3 regions of the Pseudonocardia sp. ICBG1142 genome follow, and region 3 is predicted to be linked to each of the others. Evidence: predicted binding sites of a transcription regulator. Region 3 holds the regulator's gene; each other region holds the start of a gene.
What was found. The regulator LexA, encoded in region 3, represses DNA repair genes until DNA is damaged. The targets are predictions, from matches to a motif close to CGAACACGTGTTCG.

Region 1: the regulator LexA is predicted to act here: its motif matches at 1,567-1,580, upstream of ruvC (crossover junction endodeoxyribonuclease RuvC).
Region 2: the regulator LexA is predicted to act here: its motif matches at 1,668-1,681, upstream of KPL59_RS24200 (CoA transferase subunit A).

The regions. Positions count from the first base shown of each region.
Region 1 is NZ_JAHLJC010000031.1:956,294-959,562, reverse strand. It holds gene KPL59_RS28705 (molybdenum cofactor biosysynthesis protein) at 1-316, opposite strand, end outside; gene KPL59_RS28700 (alpha/beta hydrolase) at 316-1,464, opposite strand; gene ruvC (crossover junction endodeoxyribonuclease RuvC) at 1,602-2,252, shown strand; gene ruvA (Holliday junction branch migration protein RuvA) at 2,354-2,959, shown strand; gene ruvB (Holliday junction branch migration DNA helicase RuvB) at 3,010-3,269, shown strand, end outside.
Region 2 is NZ_JAHLJC010000030.1:2,096,678-2,099,946, reverse strand. It holds gene KPL59_RS24210 (cytochrome P450) at 1-180, shown strand, start outside; gene KPL59_RS24205 (3-oxoacid CoA-transferase subunit B) at 252-878, opposite strand; gene KPL59_RS24200 (CoA transferase subunit A) at 881-1,624, opposite strand; gene KPL59_RS24195 (MOSC domain-containing protein) at 1,822-2,736, opposite strand; gene KPL59_RS24190 (HAD hydrolase-like protein) at 2,805-3,269, opposite strand, start outside.
Region 3 is NZ_JAHLJC010000005.1:629,596-632,864, reverse strand. It holds gene KPL59_RS08295 (hypothetical protein) at 222-998, opposite strand; gene KPL59_RS08290 (hypothetical protein) at 1,162-1,386, opposite strand; gene lexA (transcriptional repressor LexA) at 1,629-2,387, shown strand; gene KPL59_RS08280 (hypothetical protein) at 2,416-3,269, opposite strand, start outside.

The sequences.
Region 1 (3,269 bases), on a different contig from region 3:
CCGGTGCGGCGAGCGCGTCGACCGGGGCGCCGCGCAGCACGATGTTGCGCCGCGCCGCCCGCGGGGTCGCGGTGGCCTCGACGACGTCGCCGAGGACCGTGCGCAGGTGGTCCAGCGACTCCGCGGCCAGCAGCGTCACCGCGGCCCGGGCGTGCGCCGGTCGGCCGGCGTAGCGGTCGCCGACGATCCCGTGGCCGGCGCGCACCCGGACCTCGTCGCGCAGCGGCGGCTCCGGGTCGGGACGCGGCCCGTCGGCGGGCCTGCCCTCGTAGGCGTGCCGGGACGCGACCACCAGTGCGGTGATCTCGACCCGCATCAGTTCAGCCCGGTCAGGAAGCGGATCACGGCCTCCCGGGTCAGTTGCGCACCGGGACTGCCGAAGGGGCGGTCGAAGACGTGGTCGGCGTAGGGGACGGTGACCAGCCTGCCGTCGACCCCCGCGGAGCGGAGCTGCCGGTCGTAGGCGGCGACCCGGTCGGGCAGGACGTAGTGGTCCGCGGAGCCGAGCAGCAGCAGGGTCGGTGGGAGCCCGGGGCGCACCTGCTCGGCGGGGGAGAGCAGCCGCAGCAGGCCCGGCGCCTGGTCGGCGGTGCCGCCGAACAGGGTGCGCTGTAGGTCGGGGTCGACCAGCGTCAGGTCGACGGGCGGGTAGTAGGCGACCACTCCGACCGGCGGCGGGCCGGGCGTCGGCGGTGGGGCGTCGGCCGGGCCGGTGCCGCCGTACGCGGCGGGTGCCTCGGAGCACGCCAGCGTCCCGTCGAGCAGTCCGGAGGTGACCGACAGCGCCAGCGTCGCCCCGGCGGACTGCCCGCCCAGGACCAGCCGCGCGGGGTCCAGACCCGCCTCGCCCGCGTGCGCGCGGACCCAGTCGACGGCGCACGCGACGTCGCGCTGCTGGTCGCGGCCGACGGGCTCGGGTGGCGGCAGCCGGTAGTCCACCGCGGCGACCGCCCAGCCGCGCTCGGCGAGCCACCGGTTCAGCGCGGTGCGGTCGCTGCGGTCCCCGCTGGTCCACGACCCGCCGTGCACCCACACCATCGTCGGGTGCGGACCCGCGCCGGTCGGCAGGTAGAGGTCCAGCGTGCGGCCGGGGGCGAACTCGACCGACCGGTCGGGCTTCCCGTCGGGCTGGCCCAGCTCGGTCAGCGCCGCCGTCCAGTCCAGCGGGACGCCCTGCTCGGACGCGGCCCGGCCCTGCGCGGCCAGCACCGTGACCGACCCGACGACCGCCGCCAGGGCGAGCACCGCCGTCGCGACGCCGGTGAACCGGGCACCCGCGGCTCGCGCGGCCAGCCCGAACAGGATCCCCAGCACCCCGGCGAGGGCGACGTGCAGTGGGTAGGCGCCGGACAGGAACGACCCCGCGAGCCCGATCGCCGGGGTCTCGGGGCGGAACGTCCCCACCAGCACGACCAGCAGCAGCGCGGCCCACACCCACGCGAGGACCCGGAGGAACGACGTCACCTGCGCACCCTGTCATCCCGGGCGTCACCCCGGTCCGCCCGGCCCGGCCCCGCCGGTCCGGCGTGCCCGCCCGGATGGGACCGTCCCGACCGGTACGGTTCTCGAACGGCTGTGCGGTCCGAGGCGAGGGGGACGCGGTGCGGGTGCTCGGGGTCGACCCCGGACTGACGCGGTGCGGCATCGGCGTCGTCGAGGCCGGTGCGGGCCGGACCGTCGGGTTCGTCGACGTCGGCGTCGCCCGCAGTGAGCCGACCCTGCCGCTGGAACGGCGGCTGCTCGCCGTCGCCGACGAGGTGGAGCGCTGGGTGGCCCGGCACCGACCCGACGTGATCGCCGTCGAGCGGGTGTTCAGCCAGAACAACGTCCGCACCGTGATGGGCACCGCGCAGGTCAGCGGCGTCGTCGCGCTCGTCGCGGCCCGGGCGGGGCTGCCGGTCGCCTTCCACACCCCCAGCGAGGTGAAGGCCGCCGTCACCGGTGAGGGCCGCGCGGGCAAGGCGCAGGTCACCGCGATGGTCACCCGGCTCCTCGGCCTGGACGCACCCCCGAAGCCCGCCGATGCCGCCGACGCGCTCGCGCTCGCCATCTGCCACTGCTGGCGCTCACCGATGATCGACCGGATGGCGCAGGCCCAGGCCCGCGCCGAGGAGCTGGCCGCGGTGCACCGTGCCCGGCTCGCCGAGGCCCAGCGCGAGCGCGGCGGCGCCCGGCCCGGTGCCGCCGAGCAGTGGGCCGCGGCCCGCGCGGCCGCCGACGCCCGCTCGGCCGGCGGGTGGCGCGCGCGCTGAACCCTCTCGCCCGGTGGTGGCGTGGTGTCGCGTGCGGTCCGGTCGGTGCGGCCCGGTAGCGTCGGTGCTCGAACGGTCGTTCGTCGGAAGGGGACCTGTCAGTGATCCACTCGGTGCGCGGTCCGGTGCTGGAGATCGGGCTGGACCACGCGGTCATCGAGGTGGGTGGGGTCGGGCTCGCGGTGTACGCCACCCCCGCCACGCTGGGCGGGCTGCGTCGCGGGGACGAGGCCCGGCTGCCGACCACGCTGGTGGTGCGCGAGGACTCCCTGACCCTCTACGGGTTCGCCGACGCCGAGGAACGCGAGCTGTTCCTGCTGCTGCAGACGGTGTCCGGGATCGGGACGCGGCTCGCGCTCGCCACGATCGCGGTGCTGGAGCCGGACACACTGCGCCGCGCGCTGGCCGACGGCGACCTGGCCGTGCTCACCCGCATCCCCGGCGTCGGACGCAAGAGCGCCGAGCGCCTGGTCGTGGAGCTGCGCGACAAGGTGACCGCGCCCGCCGCGGTGCCCGCGGGCGCCGTCGCGGCCGCACCGGCCCCGATGCTCGGGGTGCGTGACCAGGTCGTCGAGGCGCTGCTCGGGCTCGGCTTCACCCAGCGCCCGGCCGAGCAGGCCGTCGACGCGGTCCTGGCCCACGCCCCCGACACCGACGCCCGGGACCTGCTGCGCACCGCGCTGTCGAGCCTGGGCAGGTCGCGGTGACCGACCCCGACCCCTACGCCGGGGTCGACGGTCGGCTCGACGAGCGCGCCGTGGACGCCGGGGTCCAGCCGGGGGACACCGACGTCGAGGCGTCGCTGCGGCCCCGCTCGCTGGCCGAGTTCGTCGGCCAGCCCCGGGTCCGCGAGCAGCTGCAGCTGGTGCTGGAGGGCGCCCGTCGCCGTGGCGACCCGCCGGACCACATCCTGCTGTCCGGCCCGCCCGGGCTCGGCAAGACCAGCCTCGCCATGATCATCGCCCAGGAGATGGGGGCCGCGATCCGGCTGACCTCCGGCCCGGCGCTGGAGCGGGC
Region 2 (3,269 bases), on a different contig from region 3:
ATCCACTTCTGCCTGGGCGCGCAGCTGGCCCGCACCGAGGGGCGGGTGGCGATCGGCAGGCTCATCGCGCAGCGGCCGGACCTGGCGCTGGCCGTCGACCCCTCGGAGCTCGTCTACCGCGAGTCGACGCTGGTCCGGGGCCTGTCCGGGCTGCCGGTCACGCCGGGCGCGCCCGCCTGAGGGACGCGCCGCCGCCGGACGCGACCGAGGGGGCGCGCCCGGCGGGCAGCCGTCGGTGCAGCGGGTCGGGGTCAGCGCAGCGGAGCGCCGGTCTTCTCCCGGACCTCGTCGGCGGTGACGCCGGGCGCGGTCTCGACCAGTGCGAGCCCGTCCGGCGTCACGTCGATCACGGCCAGGTCGGTGACGATCTTCGTGACGCAGCCGAGGCCGGTGATCGGCAGCGAGCACCGCTCCACGATCTTGGGGGACCCGTCCTTGGAGACGTGGTCCATCATCACGATCACCGAGCGCGCGCCGTGGACGAGGTCCATCGCGCCGCCCATCCCCTTGATCATCTTGCCGGGGATCGCCCAGTTCGCGAGGTCGCCGTTCGCGGCGACCTCCATCCCGCCCAGGACGGCCACGTCGAGCTTCCCGGCCCGGATCTGGCCGAAGCTCTCGGCGGAGCCGAAGAAGGCGGCACCGGCGGCGACGGTGACGGTCTCCTTGCCGGCGTTGATGAGGTCGGGGTCGACCTCGTCGTCGGTGGGGTAGGGGCCGACGCCGAGGATCCCGTTCTCCGAGTGCAGCACGACCGTCCGGCCCTCGGGGATGTGCCCGGGGACCAGGGTCGGCATGCCGATGCCGAGGTTGACGTACGCGCCGTCGGGCAGCTCCGCCGCGACCCGGGCGGCCATCTCGTCACGGTTGAGGGCCATGGTCAACGCACCGTCCTGAACTCGACCGGCTTCTCGACGTCGGGGACGTGCAGCACGCGGTGCACGTGGATGCCGGGGGTGTGGACCTCGTCGGGGTCGATCTCCCCGGGCTCGACCAGGTGCTCGACCTGGGCGATCGTCGTCCGCCCGGCCGCGGCGCAGTCCGGGTTGAAGTTGCGCGCCGCGCGCCGGAACACCAGGTTGCCGTGCCGGTCGCCCTTCCAGGCGTGGACCAGCGCGAAGTCCGGGGTGAGGGCACGCTCGAGGACGTAGGTCACGCCGTCGAACTCGCGGGTCTCCTTCGCCGGGGACTCGACGGCGACCGAGCCGTCGGCCGCGTAGCGCCAGGGCAGCCCGCCCTCGGCGACCAGCGTGCCGACCCCGGCCGGGGTGTAGAACGCCGGGATGCCCGCGCCGCCGGCCCGCAGCCGCTCGGCGAGGGTGCCCTGCGGGGTCAGCTCCAGCTCCAGCTCGCCGGCGAGGTACTGGCGGGCGAACTCCTTGTTGTTGCCGACGTAGGAGCCGATCGTGCGCCGGATGCGCCCGGCGGCGAGCAGGGTGCCCAGGCCGAAGCCGTCGACGCCCAGGTTGTTCGAGATCGTCTCCAGGTCCGTCGCGCCCTGTTCCAGCAGCGCCGCGATCAGCACCGTCGGAACCCCGGACATGCCGAACCCGCCGACCGCGAGCGACGCCCCGTCGCCGATGTCGGCGACCGCCTCCGCGGCGGATGCCACCACCTTGTCCATCACGCACCTCCGTCGCCGACGACGGTACGCGGCGTACGACAGACGCACAAGCGTTCGCTCTGCGAACACAGCCGGACCGGCGTCCACGCGCCGAGATGCAGCTCAGCGGGGCCCGAGGGCGCCTCGTACCCCGCTGGGCTGCATCTCGACGACCGCCGCCGTTGCGGCGCACCGTCGGTCGGGCGGGCCGGCGTGGGTCAGGCCGGGGCGGGGGCGGTGTGCGGGTCGCCGACGGCGATCTCCCCGCCCGCGGCGACCTCGGCGTACACGCCCGCGCACGCCCAGACCCCGCCGATCTGCGGGATCTCGATGCGGTTGTGCTTCGCGATCGTGCGCAGGGTGTCCGGGTCGTCGGGCAGGTCGCCCTGGGGGAGCGTCGTCATGACGCACCGCATGGTGGCGAAGGAGAAGGAGACCCGGACCTCCTCGCCGATCGTCGACGTGCTGCCCGGCCAGTCGTTCTCGACGAAGCCGTGGCCGTCGGGGGAGGAGTCGGCGCGGAGCACGATGTTCGGCCGGTAGCGCAGCGGGTCGAAGGTCGCCTCCGGCGCGAGCTCGCGGAGCCGGTCGAGGGTGGACTCGGTGAGCACGTGCAGCGACGACAGGTCGAAGAACGTGCCCGGCGCCCCGAACGCGGAGATGTCGAACCGGCTGATGGCCTCGCCGGAGTCCTCGTGCCGGGTCGTCGTGGCCTCGATGAGCGCGCGCGGGGCGAGCTGCTGCGGGGTGAGGCCCTCGATGTCGGGCCACAGCTCCTCGAAGTGGCTGCCCTCCGGCGGAACCGAGACCAGCGACACGTCCCGCCCGAGCGCGTCCGACAGCGCGGTGTCCAGGCCCTCGTCGTCGCTGCGCAGGACCGAGCCGTCCGGGAAGGTGATCTCGACCGGAGGCAGCGGCTCCCCGGGCACCGGCTCGGCGACGAACCGGGCCGCGAAGCCGAGCAGTCCGAGCCAGCGCCTGGGCACCTTGGCGCTGGCGATGCTCCCGGTCTCGGTGTCGAGCACCGCATAGGCGCGGTCGCCCAGCAGCCCCCGCCCGGTGACGGTGGCCCGGGTCAGGGACTCACCGAGCATGGACTTGACCGGGTACCGGTACAGCGCGACGACCGTCATGTCCGGTGTATATCGGCCCGTCCGCGTTCCCGGCACGGGCCGGACGGAGGGGGCCGCCCGGCCGGGTCTCAGCTGAGGGACTGCCGGGGGAGGGTCGCCGCGGATGCGCCGTCCTGCCCCGTCGGACCACCCGTTCGGCCCAGCAGGGCGACCCGGAGCTCGTCCGCGGAGTCGTAGACGGTGTCCGCGCCGGCCGCGACCAGCTCACCGGGCTCGGCGTAGCCCCAGCCCGCGCCGACGCAGCGCAGCCCGTGCTCGGCGGCGCCCTCGACGTCGTGCAGCCGGTCGCCGACCATCAACGGCTCGTCGGCACCGGACGGGTGCCCGAGCCGGCGCAGCGCCTCGGCGACGACGGCGCCCTTGGTCGGCCGGTCCGCGGTGCGGGTGTCGCCGACGATCTCGGTGAACAGGTCGGTCCAGCCGTGGTGGGCGATGATCCGCCGGGCCGGCGGCTCGGCCTTGCTGGTGGCCAGGGCCATCGTCACGCCGGCCGCGGACAGCGCGCGCAGCAGCTCCTCGACGCCGGGGTACGG
Region 3 (3,269 bases):
GACGCCGACACGGCGCCGGATCGCTCCACACCGTCACCGCACCGCCGCCGCCGTGACCACGGTCGCCGCGCCGGCACCGCACCACGGCACGCCCGACCGGCTCCGCCCCGGGAGCCCGACACGTCGGCACCGCACCACTGCACACCCCGGGCCGGACACGCCGGCACCACTCCGCGCCACGGGCCCGGCCCACCGGGACCGCACCGCGGCCCTGATACTCCTCAGCGCACGGCACCGACCGACGGCACGGCGGCCGCGGGGGCGTTCCAGCCCGCCGCCGCGTCGCCCAGCAGGCCGAGCGCCACCACCGCGGTCGTGGCGCACAGCAGCACCGCGACCCCGGTCAGGAACCGCTCCAGGCGCCCGCGGACCCGACTGCGGGCCGGGCGGGGGCGGGCCGGGACCAGGCAACGCCGGTCCAGCGGACGGACCGTGCGCGGCGCCGGCACGGCCACCGACCGCGGACCGGACGGCGCCGCGACCCGTGCGGGCCGCTCCAGGGTCGCCGTGGAGCCCGGCGCCGAGGTGGTGCAGCGGGGCGTCCGGACCGCGACGTTCGGACCACCGGTGACGCCACGCGGGACCGCCGGACCGGCCGGTGCCGTGGTCCGGGCCGCACGCCCGTGAGCTGCCGGACCGGGCGCCGTCGGACCGGACGTCGGAACACCGGGCGCCGTGACACCAGGCGCCGGAACACCGGATGCCGGGACACCGGATGCCGAGACCCCGGGCGCCGTGGCACGCCGGGAACGGGCGGCGGGGTGCCGTGCGACCGACTCGGTCAGTGCGCGCTCCCGTGCACCGTGGGCGGCCCACCGGTGCGCGGCGCGCGCGACGGCCGACGAGCCGGCACCGGCCGGACCGGCCACACCCTCCGCGGCCCGCACCCGCTCCCGGGCGGCGCGCCGGGCGCGCGAGGTGGGGGTGCCGGGCGCGGGGGCACCGGTCAGGCAGCCGACCGCGCCGTGGTCGCGGATCCGCTCGTCGAGCTCTCGCATGGTTCCTCCTGCCGTCGGACCGCCCGTCCCCCGGGCGGTCTCGTCTCCCCCGCTCCCGACCGGCCCTTCCCCGAGCCCGGTCGAACGGGCGTACGAGCGGTGTAGCACCCGACACCGACAACAACCACGTCTCCGCAGGTCACCGCCCGTGCCGGGGACGCTCTCAGCGTGGCGCGCCGACCGCGGGCGGCACGGCCGGGCCGTGGGCGGCGACGTCGGCGACCACCCCGAGCGCGACGACCGCGGCCGCCGAGGCCAGCAGGACACCCACCGCCGCCACCACGCGGCGCACGGGACCCGACGTCGGTACGGGCCGCACCACGCCGGCCGCGGTGCCGACCGGAGCCCGTCCGATGACCGTCATGCCCCCGATGACCGCTGCGTCCACGATCGCCACCCCCACTGCCGTTCCCGCTGCCGGTCGCCCCGCGCGGCCGGACGGCGACGCGGACGGCATCCGATCGGACCAGAACGATCGAACCGGTGTTCGATCGAACGCCTGTGCGATGTTCTACCACCACGGCCCGGCGGAATCCACGACACGCCCCGGGCGACTTCGAACGCATGTTTGGCGAACGGGCCCGCGACGGCTAGGGTCGTCGCCGTAAGTACCCCGAGGAGGCGAATGCGATGGCAGCGGACGACACCGGACACGGTGGTCCCGGCGTGACCGGCACCGCCGCGGACCGGGGATCCGCGACGGTCCGGGAGTTCCCCGACCCCGCGACCGACACCCGCGGCCTGACCCCGCGGCAGAAGAAGGTCCTGGCCGTCATCCGGGACTGGGTGGACCGGTACGGCTACCCGCCCAGCGTCCGCGAGATCGGTGACGCGGTGGGCCTCACGTCCACCTCGTCGGTGCACCACCAGCTCCGGACCCTGGAGCGCAAGGGCTTCCTCCGGCGCGACCCGAACCGCACCCGCGCGGTCGATGTCCGCAGCCCGGAGCAGATCGCCGGCACCGACGGGTCGGACTCCGACGCCGACACCGCCGAGCTGCGTTCCGCGCGGCCGGCGCCGGCGTTCGTGCCGCTCATCGGCGACATCGCCGCCGGTGGCCCGATCCTGGCCGAGCAGGCCGTGCAGGACGTGTTCCCGCTGCCGCGTGAGATCGTCGGCGAGGGCACGCTGTTCCTGCTCAACGTCAAGGGTGACTCGATGGTCGACGCCGCGATCACCGACGGCGACTGGGTCGTCGTGCGTCAGCAGCCGGTGGCCGAGCAGGGCGAGATCGTGGCCGCGATGATCGACGGCGAGGCGACGGTGAAGACGTTCCGCCGCAAGGACGGGCACATCTGGCTGATGCCGGCGAACGACGCCTACGACCCGATCCCGGGTGACGACGCGTCGATCCTCGGCCGCGTCGTGGCGGTCCTGCGCCGCCTCTGACCTCCTCGGCGGCGCCCGGTTCCCGCGGTCAGCTGGACCGGCGGCGCCGTCCGTGCAGGGACATCGCGACGGCACCGGTCACCAGCAGCACCGCGAGCACCGCGGCCCCGCCCGCGGCGGGCAGCCACGACGGGTACGTGCGGTACTCCGGCACCTCGGCGGGCTGGGCCACGACCGGTGCCTGCGGGCCGGTCGCCGCGGGCACCGCGCCCGGGACGACGGTGATCGCCGCCGCGGTCGGGCCCCGGGCCTCGCTGCCGGAGTGCAGTGCACCCCGGCCGTCCGGGGCGATCGCCTCGCCCTGGGCCTCGTCCGGCAACGGCACCGGCAGTGGTGCCCCGCCCAGCGCCGCGACCAGCACGTCGGCCGTCGCCGGTCCGCCGACGGGCAGCGGGAACACCCAGGCGTCGGTGTAGGTCCGCAGCACGGCGGCGCGTCCGCCGTCGGCCCCGGTCGGTGAGACCCCGCCGCCGGTGATCGTGCGGGACCCGGCGGCCCCGAGCGGCCCGCCGCCGGTGCCCGACCAGGGCAGCACGACCTGTGCCACCCGGCGCAGCGGGACCGGGCCCCCGCCGTCGCGCAGCGGTGCGTCGGGTCGGTACACCCCGGCGGCCCCGGTGGTCTTGTCGACCAGCAGGGGCACGCCGTCGTCGCCGACCAGCAGCGCCTCGACGTCGCGCGGACCGTCCGGATAGTCCAGGTCGTACACGCGTGGCGGCCCGGCCGGGGGCAGCACGACGAGCCGGACCGAGCCACGCTGTGCCCCGTTGTCACCGGTGTCGGCGAGCCAGAGATCCCCGCCCGGCCCGAGCCCGAGGTCCTCGACGTCGGTGACCGGGACGTCGGCCTGCCGGGTTCCGGTGACCGCGCAGCCGGACGGGT